Regions from separate parts of the Nocardioides piscis genome, predicted to be linked through region 1. Evidence: riboswitches for the same ligand, from Rfam matches in the RefSeq annotation. Region 1 holds a riboswitch; each other region holds the start of a gene.
The links. A riboswitch is a leader RNA that binds a small molecule or an ion and turns the genes downstream of it on or off. The one in region 1 is predicted to bind cobalamin.
Positions count from the first base shown of each region.

Region 2: another riboswitch for cobalamin. It lies ahead of G7071_RS18040 (terpene cyclase/mutase family protein); the one in region 1 lies ahead of G7071_RS10080 (VWA domain-containing protein).
Region 3: another riboswitch for cobalamin. It lies ahead of G7071_RS14485 (ABC transporter substrate-binding protein); the one in region 1 lies ahead of G7071_RS10080 (VWA domain-containing protein).

Region 1 is NZ_CP049866.1:2,046,238-2,049,502, reverse strand. It holds gene G7071_RS10080 (VWA domain-containing protein) at 1-1,635, opposite strand, end outside; cobalamin riboswitch at 1,676-1,815, opposite strand; gene cbiE (precorrin-6y C5,15-methyltransferase (decarboxylating) subunit CbiE) at 1,869-3,101, shown strand; gene bluB (5,6-dimethylbenzimidazole synthase) at 3,086-3,265, opposite strand, start outside.
Region 2 is NZ_CP049866.1:3,664,585-3,667,849, forward strand. It holds gene G7071_RS18035 (hypothetical protein) at 1-733, opposite strand, end outside; gene G7071_RS18040 (terpene cyclase/mutase family protein) at 744-2,087, opposite strand; cobalamin riboswitch at 2,166-2,301, opposite strand; gene gatB (Asp-tRNA(Asn)/Glu-tRNA(Gln) amidotransferase subunit GatB) at 2,322-3,265, opposite strand, start outside.
Region 3 is NZ_CP049866.1:2,953,033-2,956,297, forward strand. It holds gene G7071_RS14480 (FecCD family ABC transporter permease) at 1-632, opposite strand, end outside; gene G7071_RS14485 (ABC transporter substrate-binding protein) at 637-1,587, opposite strand; adenosylcobalamin (AdoCbl) riboswitch at 1,637-1,785, opposite strand; gene G7071_RS14490 (aminotransferase class I/II-fold pyridoxal phosphate-dependent enzyme) at 1,797-2,717, opposite strand; gene G7071_RS14495 (histidine phosphatase family protein) at 2,756-3,265, shown strand, end outside.

The sequences.
Region 1 (3,265 bases):
GATCAGTCCGACCTTGTCGCGCCGGCGATAGGCGTCCATCAGCAGCGAGAGGACGGCGGTCTTGACCTGGGTCATCCGGCGACGCGCAGCCATCGACCCTGAGGCGTCCACGCAGAAGAGCACGAGGTTGGCCTCGCGTCCCTCCCGCACGGCGACCCGCAGGTCCTCCGCCCGCACGTCGACGCGACCGCTGGTCCGCCCCCGCGCCGGCTGCTGGCCGGCGGCCGCGAGCAGCGTCTCGACGAGGTGTAGTGAGCCGCTGTCGCCGCGGGTCGCACCGACGCGTCGACCCGTGCGTGCCAGCGCCCGGCTGCGCCGGCCGGCAGCCCCCTCCCCCAGCCCCTGGACGGTGAGCAACCTGGGGCGGTAGGCCGCTGCGGCGCCCACCACCGAGCCGGGACCCTGCTCGGGTGCGGGGGCCGGAGCAGGGCCCGGCCGCGGCAGCTCGGCGTCGGGGTCATCGGGGTCGCGCGACGGGTCGGACTCGCCCACAGGCGAGTCCGACCCGTCATCGGCGTCATCGGGCAGGCCACCCTCGGCTCCATCGTCGGTAGCCGGAGGCCGGGTCGGCTCGTCCGGTGCCCGCCCCTCGGGCGGTTCGGGCGGCAGCTCGTCGTCGCCGAGCACCTGGTCGAGCAGATCCTCGTCGAGTCCGGGGGCGTCGAACGGGTTGCGGCGCCGGCGGTGCGGAAGCGACAGGAGCGCGGCGCGACGGATGTCCTTGCGCGTCACCTCGTCGCGGCCGGCCCACGCGGCGTGCGCGACCGCGGTCCGGGCGGTGACGACGTCCGCGCGCAGACCGTCGACCTCGAAGGCCGCGCAGACCTCGGCGATCTTGAGCAGCGCGACATCGGTCAGCCGCACCTTGACGGCGCGCTCGCGCGCCGACTCGATGCGCTCGGTCAGCGACCGGTCGAGGTCGCGGTAGCGTTCGGTGAAGGCGGCCGGGTCGCCGTCGTAGGCCATCCGGCGGCGTACGACCTCAGCGCGCAGCGAGGGCTCGCGCGGCGCCGCCACCTCGACCGTCAGGCCGAACCGGTCGAGCAGCTGGGGGCGGAGCTCCCCCTCCTCGGGGTTCATGGTGCCGATGAGGACGAAGCGGGCGGCGTGCTCCACCGAGACCCCGTCGCGCTCGACGGTCACCTGGCCCATCGCCGCCGCGTCGAGCAGCAGGTCGACGAGGTGGTCGTGGAGCAGGTTGACCTCGTCGACGTACAAAATCCCGCGGTGCGCGCGAGCGAGCAGTCCGGGCTCGTACTCCACCTTGCCATGGGAGAGTGCTCGCTCCAGGTGCAGCGAGCCGAGCACGCGGTCCTCGGTGGCGCCCACCGGCAGCTCCACCAGCCGGACCGCTCGGGTGTGCACCTCCGCGTCGCCGGCGAACGGACCGTCGGGCGAGGTGGCCGCCGGGTCGTCGGGGTCGATTGAGAACCGGTCGGCGGCATAGACCTCGACCGGCGGGAGCACCGCGGCCAGAGCGCGCACGGTGGTCGACTTGGCCGTTCCCTTCTCGCCGCGCACCAGGACACCACCGATCTCGGGGGTGATCGTGGTGAGGACGAGAGCGAGGCCCATGTCGTCGAGGGCGTCGGCCTCGCAACCGAGGACGGCAGAAAATGGGTAGTGCTGTGGCATGTGAGGCTCCCGCTCGCTTCGCCATCGATCCTGTGCAATCGACATGGTCTGACGCGAGGCCGGTCTTCGGACTTGTCGGGTCCCAACTCGTTCAAGGGCCTGATTTACCGCAGCGGGCCTGTGCCGGTCTCTCACCGGCTTCCCAGATTCTCCCCGCCGACCATGGCTCACCGTTTCCGATGGACAGGCCGTTGGGGCACCTCGTGCCTGCGGTGACGATAGCGTGCTTTCTCGTGCCCGACTCGACTCCCCCACCGACGACGCCAACCGACAAGGTCGTCACGGTCGTCGGGATCGGCGCCGACGGCTGGTCGGGACTCCCCGATCCCCTCCGCGAGACCGTCCTGCAGGCTGCCGTCGTCGTGGGCGGCGAGCGCCACCTGGCATTGCTCCCCGACGTCGCCGGGCAGCGGCGACTGGCGTGGCCGGCCCCTCTGCGCGTGGGCCTGCCCGACTTCGTGGCGGACCTCGGCACATCGCCCGTGGTCGCCCTCGCGTCCGGCGACCCGCTCGTCTCCGGCATCGGCGCGACCCTGATCGAGGTCCTGGGTCGCGACCGCGTCCTCATCCATCCGGCCGTCTCGTCGGTCGCGCTGGCCCGAGCCCGGCTCGGCTGGCCCGCGGAGTCGTGCGCCGTGATCAGCCTCGTCGGTCGAGACATCGCACTGGTGCGCCGCGAGCTGGCGCCGGCACGCCGCGTCCTGGTGCTTTCGTCCGATGAGCACACACCCGCCCGGGTCGCGACCCTGCTGACGGAGGTGGGGTATGGCGGAAGCGTGCTCCACGTCCTGGGTCAACTCGGCGCCCCGGACGAGTCGCACATGAGCGGCACGGCGGCCGGCTGGTCCGCTACGTCACCTCGCCTGCACGTGCTGGCGCTCGAGCTGGCCGGCCCGTCCGTGGCCGGCTGGGCGACCGGCCTGTCCGACGACGCCTTCGAGCACGACGGCCAGCTCACCAAGCGCGACCTGCGGGCCGCCGCCCTGGCGAGGCTCGCACCGGTGCCCGGCGAGCACCTGTGGGACGTCGGCGCCGGCGCCGGCTCGATCGGCATCGAGTGGATGCGCGCCCACCCCACCTGCCGCGCGACCGCCGTCGAAGGCAACGACGAGCGCGCCGCTCGGATCGCCCGAAACGCGGCCCGGCTGGGCGTGCCCGGCCTCGCGGTGGTCACTGGGCGCGCCCCGGCCGCGCTCGACGGGCTCCGCCCGCCCGACGCGATCTTCGTCGGCGGCGGCGCCACGGCACCCGGCGTGCTCGACGCGTGCCTGGCCGCGCTGGCGCCCGGCGGCCGGTTGGTCGTGCACGGTGTCACGATCGAGACCGAGCAGCTGCTGGCACAGGCCTACTGCGAGCACGGCGGCGAGCTGACCCGGATCGCGGTAGAGACCGCGGCGCCGGTCGGCCGGTTCACCGGCTGGGCGCCGGCCCGCACGGTCACCCAGTGGGCCTACACCCGCGGCTGATATCGCTCCTCGTGCAGCACCTCGGCAAGCGGCGACCGGTGCCGCCAGCCGAACCGCTCCAGGTCCGGCACCTCGGGTAGGTGGCCGACCGCCCCGACGCACAACCAGGCCACGGGTCGGACGCGGGCCGGGAAGCCGACCAGCTCGCGCAGGAACTCCTCGCG
Region 2 (3,265 bases), 1.6 Mb from region 1:
CCCGGGGCGAGGCGTCGGAGGTCCTCGCCGGGGGTGGCTTCGGCTTACCGCTCACGCGCGGGCGTGGTGCCGACGTCGCGACTCCGGACGCACCGTCGCGCGCCGACGGACTCGCAGCCGATGGGCTCGGCGTCGCCGAGGGCACGTCCGATGCCGTGACTGCCGGCGCCGGGCGGGTGGCCGTGGCTGTGGGTCTGGTCGTGGGGCTTCGGGTCGGCTTCGGGGCCGTGGTGCTCGGTGACGAAGTGGGGCTCGCATGCGCCGGGGCCGCGGTCGCCGGCACGCGCCGGGCGCTCCCCTGCTGCCAGGCCAGGGCGACGGCGCCGCCCTCAGGCACCCGGAGGCCGGTCGCGCCGATGGAGGCGTAGGACCAGGCACCGTTCTTCCCATCGCTCCACCACAGGGCCCAGTAGGCGTCGGCGGGCGGGGTGTTGACGCAGGGCTCGCTCGCGGGGGCTCCGTCAACCCGGCACACGAAGCCGGGCTGGCGTTGCACGTAGTCGAGCACGACCCCGACGTCGGCGAACCGGTCGGACGCCGTCTGCCCCGAACCCGCGTCGCACGCCGAGGTGAGCGCACCCCCCAGCGCACCGGGGTCGACGACCACGGTGACGCCGGTGCTCGAGCCGCAGGCGGCCGCGGCGGCCGGCTCCGCAACCGGACCGAGCGCGCACGTCGCCGCGGCCACCGAGGCGGCCGCGGCGACGAGACGCACGAGAGGTGCTCTCCTCACGGGTGGGATCTCAGTTGCTGACCGCGATGCGGGCCTTGGCCGACCCTGCGGCTGTCTTGACCTTCACCACGCGCACCTTGTTGCCGGTGGGCATCGTGAGCTTACGCGTGACCGGCTTGGTGGAGGCCTTGCCGACGATCCGCTTCGCGTCGCCCTTGACGGAGACGCAGGCGCGCTCGCCGGGATCGAGGCCCCAGACCTTGACGCGGACCTTGTCGCCGGCCTCGGCGGACGACCGCTTCAGGGTGACGCTGAGCTCATCGGTGGAAGCAGACGCCCACTGCAGGACGGCCATTCCCTGGGCGGTGGCACGACGCCACTGTGCCCGCACGTCGCCGGCCGAGATCCCGGAGTTTCGGGCAGCCTTGACGGCCTTCGCGTCATAGGCGATAGCGCCAATGTCCTTGGTCAGCGCGCTGCGGCAGCGGCTCCTGTCGACGGGCTGCTGCTTGCGGACCCAGGTCGCGGCCCTGGCGGCGGCGTCCTTGTCCTTGACCAGGCCCAGGGCCCAGCCGGACAGTCCGGTGCTGTTGGAGTTGCCGGCGAAGGAGCCGTTCTTCTTCTGCTGGCTCGCGAGCCACGCGGTCGCCTTGTCGAGGGCAGGCTTCACGGCCGGTCCCTTGGCGTCACCCTCGAGCAGGTTGACGACCGCGAGCGCGGTGGCATCGATGCTCGGCTCGGAGCCGGGCTGGCCCTCCGCGCAGCCCTGCGCGCCCGAGGTCTTGTCCTTGGTGAAGCCCTCACGGAAGAAGCCCGACGTGCACTGCTGGGCGAGGAGGAAGCCGAGCGCGTCAGCGGCGCGCTGCGACTTGGCCTCGGTGAGCGCACGGACGGCGAACGACTGGCCGAGGGTGTTGGCGTAGTCGCCGTACGACGACTTGTCCTCGATACGTCCGACGATCGGGGAGGTCGAGCTGACGCGCTCCTCCAGCCGGGTCACGAGGTTGACGCCGCCGTAGGAGGTCGGGTTGGCCCCGGTCACGCGGGCGAACGTCGCGGCCTTGGCCACCGCGCCGGCGTAGGTGCTGCCCTTGTCGCCGAAGGCGTCGCCGGAGATGTAGTCGTTGACCACGGACTGGAACGCAGCGTTGATCGTCGCCACTGCGCCCTTCTCACCGGCCTGGTCGAGCGCGAAGCCGGAGTCGAGGGTCAGGCCGAAGTCGGTGTAGCCGCCGGCGTCCATGAGACCGTCGATTAGCTCGTCCTCGAGCCACGAGCCGGCAACGGTGATGGCTGTGTCGTCGGTCTTGGCGGGCGTGGTCGGCTCGGCCGCGGCCGGCTGAGCGAGCGTGGCGAGGGCCAGGGCAGCGGTGGCCGCCAGGCCGGCACCCCGGCGCCAGGTGTGGGGGCGCATTGCGTGAGTCATGCTGTCCTTCCCGCTGTCGAGCGGGAGGCGCCGGGCGGCGACACCCGCTGTTTTCCTCGCAGCGTGGTTGTCAGTGCCTGCACGGGCGGTCCGGCTCGCGCCCCGACTAGGTCGGGACGCCTACGGTTGCGGGTCAGCGCCGGAATTGGACCGGCTTCCCCGTGGCAGGCAGATGTTGGTTTCCGTGGGCACACTAACAGCGCCGCTCTCCACCATGCTCTTTCAGGACAGCTTCTCCAGGATCAGCTCGCGCACCCGCCCGGCATCGGCCTGGCCGCGCATCTGCTTCATCACTGCTCCGATGAGCGCCCCGGCGGCTGCGACCTTGCCGTCGCGGATCTTGTCGGCCACGTCAGGGTTGGCCGCGATCGCGGCGTCCACGGCCTCGCTCAGCGCGCCCTCGTCGGAGACGATGGCCAAGCCGCGCTGGGCCACGATCTCCGCAGGAGTGCCCTCGCCGGCATACAACCCCTCGAAGACCTGCCGGGCGAGCTTGTCGTTGAGCGAACCGCTGTCGATCAGGGCTTGTACGGCGACGACGTCGGCCGGCGTCACACCGAGCTCGGCGATGTCGGTGTCGGTGTCGTTGGCTCGTCGGGCGAGCTCGGAGAGCCACCACTTGCGGGCCGCCTGCGGGGACGCCCCTGCCTCGATCGTCTGCTCGACCAGCCCGAACGCGCCGGCACCGATCGTGTCGCGCATCTCCAGGTCGGAGAAGCCCCACTCGGCCTGGAGCCGCGAGCGCTTCTCGGTCGGGTTCTCCGGCAGGGTGCCTCGGAGCTCCTCGACCCACTCACGGCTCGGTGCGACGGGCACGAGGTCGGGCTCTGGGAAGTAGCGGTAGTCGTCGGCGTCGGACTTCACGCGACCACTGGTGGTGACGCCGGTGTCCTCGTGCCAGTGCCGCGTCTCCTGGAGGATCGAGCCGCCGGCGTCGAGGATCGCGGCGTGCCGCTGCATCTCGTAGCGCACCGCGCGCTCGACCGAGCGCAGTGAGTTGACGTTCTTGGTCTCGGTCCGGGTCCCGAGGCCCCCGCTGCCGGCCGGGGCGAGGGACAGGTTGACGTCGGCGCGGATCGAGCCCTGGTCCATCCGGGCGTCGGAGACACCCAGCGCCACGATCAGCTCACGCAGCTGGGCGACGTAGGCCTTGGCCACGGCGGGCG
Region 3 (3,265 bases), 910 kb from region 1:
GCCCTTGTCTCGTCGAGCTGCTGCAACGCATAGGTCTGGGCTGCGGAGAAGAGCGCCGCCATCGCCACGCCGGAGAGAAGCAGGGTCGCGGTCGAGGCGAACGAGCCGCGAGCGATCAGGGCTGACCCGCTGACTGCGAGCAGTGCGCCGGCGAACGCTGCTGCAGGGACTGCGCTGAAGGGCCCGAAGCTCAGGTCCAGTTCGAAGCCGAGCGCGAGCACGGCGCCGAGTCCGGCCCCCGCCGAGACCCCGAGCAGGTAGGGGTCGGCGAGCGGGTTGCGGAAGACCCCCTGGTAGGCGGCTCCGGCCATCCCGAGCGCCGCCCCGACGAGCATGCTCAGCACCATCCGCGGCAGCCGGATGGACCACAGGATCGCCTCCTGGGAGGTGGTCAGCCCTGAGTCGACCGCGACCCCGGGCAACGCGTCGAGCAGCGCCGACACCACTCCGGCCACCGGCAGCCCGGCGGCGCCCCGGGTCGCGCTGACCAGGCCCGCAACTGCGAGCACGGCCAGCGCGACCATCAGGGCAGGCAGGGACAACCGATAGGCACGATCGGCCGCACGGACGACCGTGCCGGGCGTCTCGAGCGCCGGTGACTGTGCCGGTGCCGAAGTGGTGTCGGTCAGCATGTGCTCAGCCGACTGGCGTCTTGACCGAGGCCATGGCGTCGGCGATCGACTCGATCAGCTGCGGCAGCCTCGGCCCCCAGCGTGAGGAGATGTCGGCGTCGACGGTGACGATGTTGCCGTTCCTGACGGCGCTGACGTTCTCCCATCCGGGCCGGTTCGCCACGTCGTCGGCGGTGTAGCTGACCTGGTCGGTGATCACGATCAGCTCGGGATCGGCGGCGATCACCGCCTCCTCGGTCAGCTGCGGATAACCGCTCTTCTGCTTGTCGGCCGCGTCGGCGACGTTGGTCGCACCGAGCGAGTCGTACACCGATCCGATGAAGCTGTGCGAGCTGGCGGCATAGAGCTTCTCGTCGAGCTCGTGATAGATCCGCAAGCGGTCCTGGGGAGCGGCTGCCAGCCCCTCGTCGACCTCGGCCCGCATGTCGGCCACGACCTCCGCGGTCTCGTCGACGTGACCGGTGGCCATACCGAGGGCCGCCACCCCGTCATAGCCGTCCTCGACGGTGGCCGGAGCCTCGTTGACGATGGTCGGGATGTCGAGCTTGGCCAGCGCGCCGACGATGCCGTTGGTGTCGTTGGCGATCACGACGAGGTCGGGCTCGTAGCCGGCGATGGCCTCGACGTTCGGGTCGTACGCCGACAGGTCGGTGGTCGGTGCCTCCGCCGGATAGGTCGAGTATTCGTCTGCGGCGATCACCTGGTCCCCAGCGCCGATGGCGAAGAGGATCTCGGTGGCCGAGGGGGAGAGGGAGACGATGCGCTCGGGCCGCGAGTCGAGCGTGACCTCGCCGTTGGCGGCGTCGATCGTCACCGGGAAGTCGGCGGCCGAGGCAGAAGTCGTGGCGTCCTCGGACGCACTGGAGGCCTCGGACGAGCTGGCTTGGCTGCAGCCGGTGAGGGCGAGCGAGGCGGCCAAGAACAAGGCGGCGGGCACGGGTCGGATGTGGTTCAACGTTCCTCCTGGTTGATCGAGGAGGAAGCGATCGCACGACGTCATTGCCGGACGAACCCACCCCTGTCCTCGAGGGCGATGCGGTTCACGTCGTGAAGGTCGACCGGACTTGTCCACCAGGTTCTGGTGGCTTGACCGTTGCGGGACAGTGCCGGACTCTCACCGGACTTCGTCTTCAAGACGCCGCGAAAGTTACACCCAACGAGGACTCAGGTCGCCGGGGGGTCCAGGGCGAGCGCGAGGGCACGATCGAGTCTGCCCAGCTGTTCCGGATGTGGTACGGCGATGCGCGCGACACCCGGCATGCCGAAGCTCGTGCAGTCGCGGACCAGGGCTCCGTGCGGTGCCAGGGCCTCGCGAAGCGCCGGCCGGTCGACCAGCACCCAGGGTGCTGCGCCGTGGGTCACCTCGAGGTCATAGCCACGCAGCAGCGCCACCAGGTCGTCGCGTGCGTCGCTGATCTGCGCCGACCAGCTGGGCAGGTCTGCAGACCCGAGCAGGTCCGGCAGCACCGCCAGAGAGAGGGCGCTGGTCGACCAGTGCGGCTGGTGGCGACGCACCCGGACCAGGTCGACCGGGTCCTCGACGAGCACATAGCCGAGTCGCAGTCCCGGACAGGCGAAGGTCTTGGTCAGAGAACCGACGACCAGGCCCGCACGCCCCGCAGTCCAACGGCCGGTGGCCAGCGCATGGAACGCCTCGTCCCAGATGTCGGCGTGCTCCTCGGCGCCTGCCAGCCTGCCGGTCGGGCTGTGCGGGTTGCTGCGCCACACGGGCCCGTGGTTACTGCGCGGGTGCAGGGCGAACTCCGGCTCACCGAGCACCTGCCCGCCGTACTCGGCGATGAGGAGAGCGATCGCCTCGCTGCCACCGTTGGTCAGCAGCAGCCGCGTCGGGTCAACGTCCAGCGCCTGGGCCAGGAGCCTGGTCGCCGGCCCGTCGTCGGGGTAGTGGCCGAGCGTGTTCAGGTGGCGGGTCACCAGCGCTGAGACGTCGGCGGCGAAGGGATTGAGGTTCTGCGAGAGGTCCAGCAGGTCGCTCGGGTCGAGCCCCAGCGCCCGGGCCACTGCCGGCCCGTCACCCCCGTGCGTGCCGGCGGCAGGCAGGGCACGGGTGGTGGGCTCGGGCACCCGCCGAGACTACTGACACGTGCGGCAGACTCCCGGCCGTGACTCATCTGGTCTACCTCGTCCGTCATGGCCAGTCGGAGTGGAACGTCCGGCGCTTGACCCAGGGACAGACCTCCCACCCGAGGCTCACGATGTTGGGCCGTGAGCAGGCAAGCCGCGCCGCATCGCTGATCAGCGACGACCTGGCCTGCCGACCGGTCACCCGGCTCGTCACGAGCGACCTGGTGCGCGCGGTCGAGACCGCCGAGGTCGTGGGCGACGTCCTCGGGGTGGCCCTGGCGCTCGACCCGCGCCTGCGTGAGCAGCACCTCGGCCGGCTCGAGGGACGGGGGTATGACGAGACCTGGGCGGCCGCGGAGGCGCACGACTGGGCCGATCCGACCCTCCCGGTGGCCGGTGGGGAGTCGATGATGGACGTCCACGACCGGCTTGCCGCCGTGCTGGGCGAGGTGGCCGAGGACCACGACAGCGTGACGGTGCTGGTCTCGCACGGCGACGCGATCCGGTCCGCGGTCTCCCACCTCATGGGTGTGGCTCCGCACGAGGCG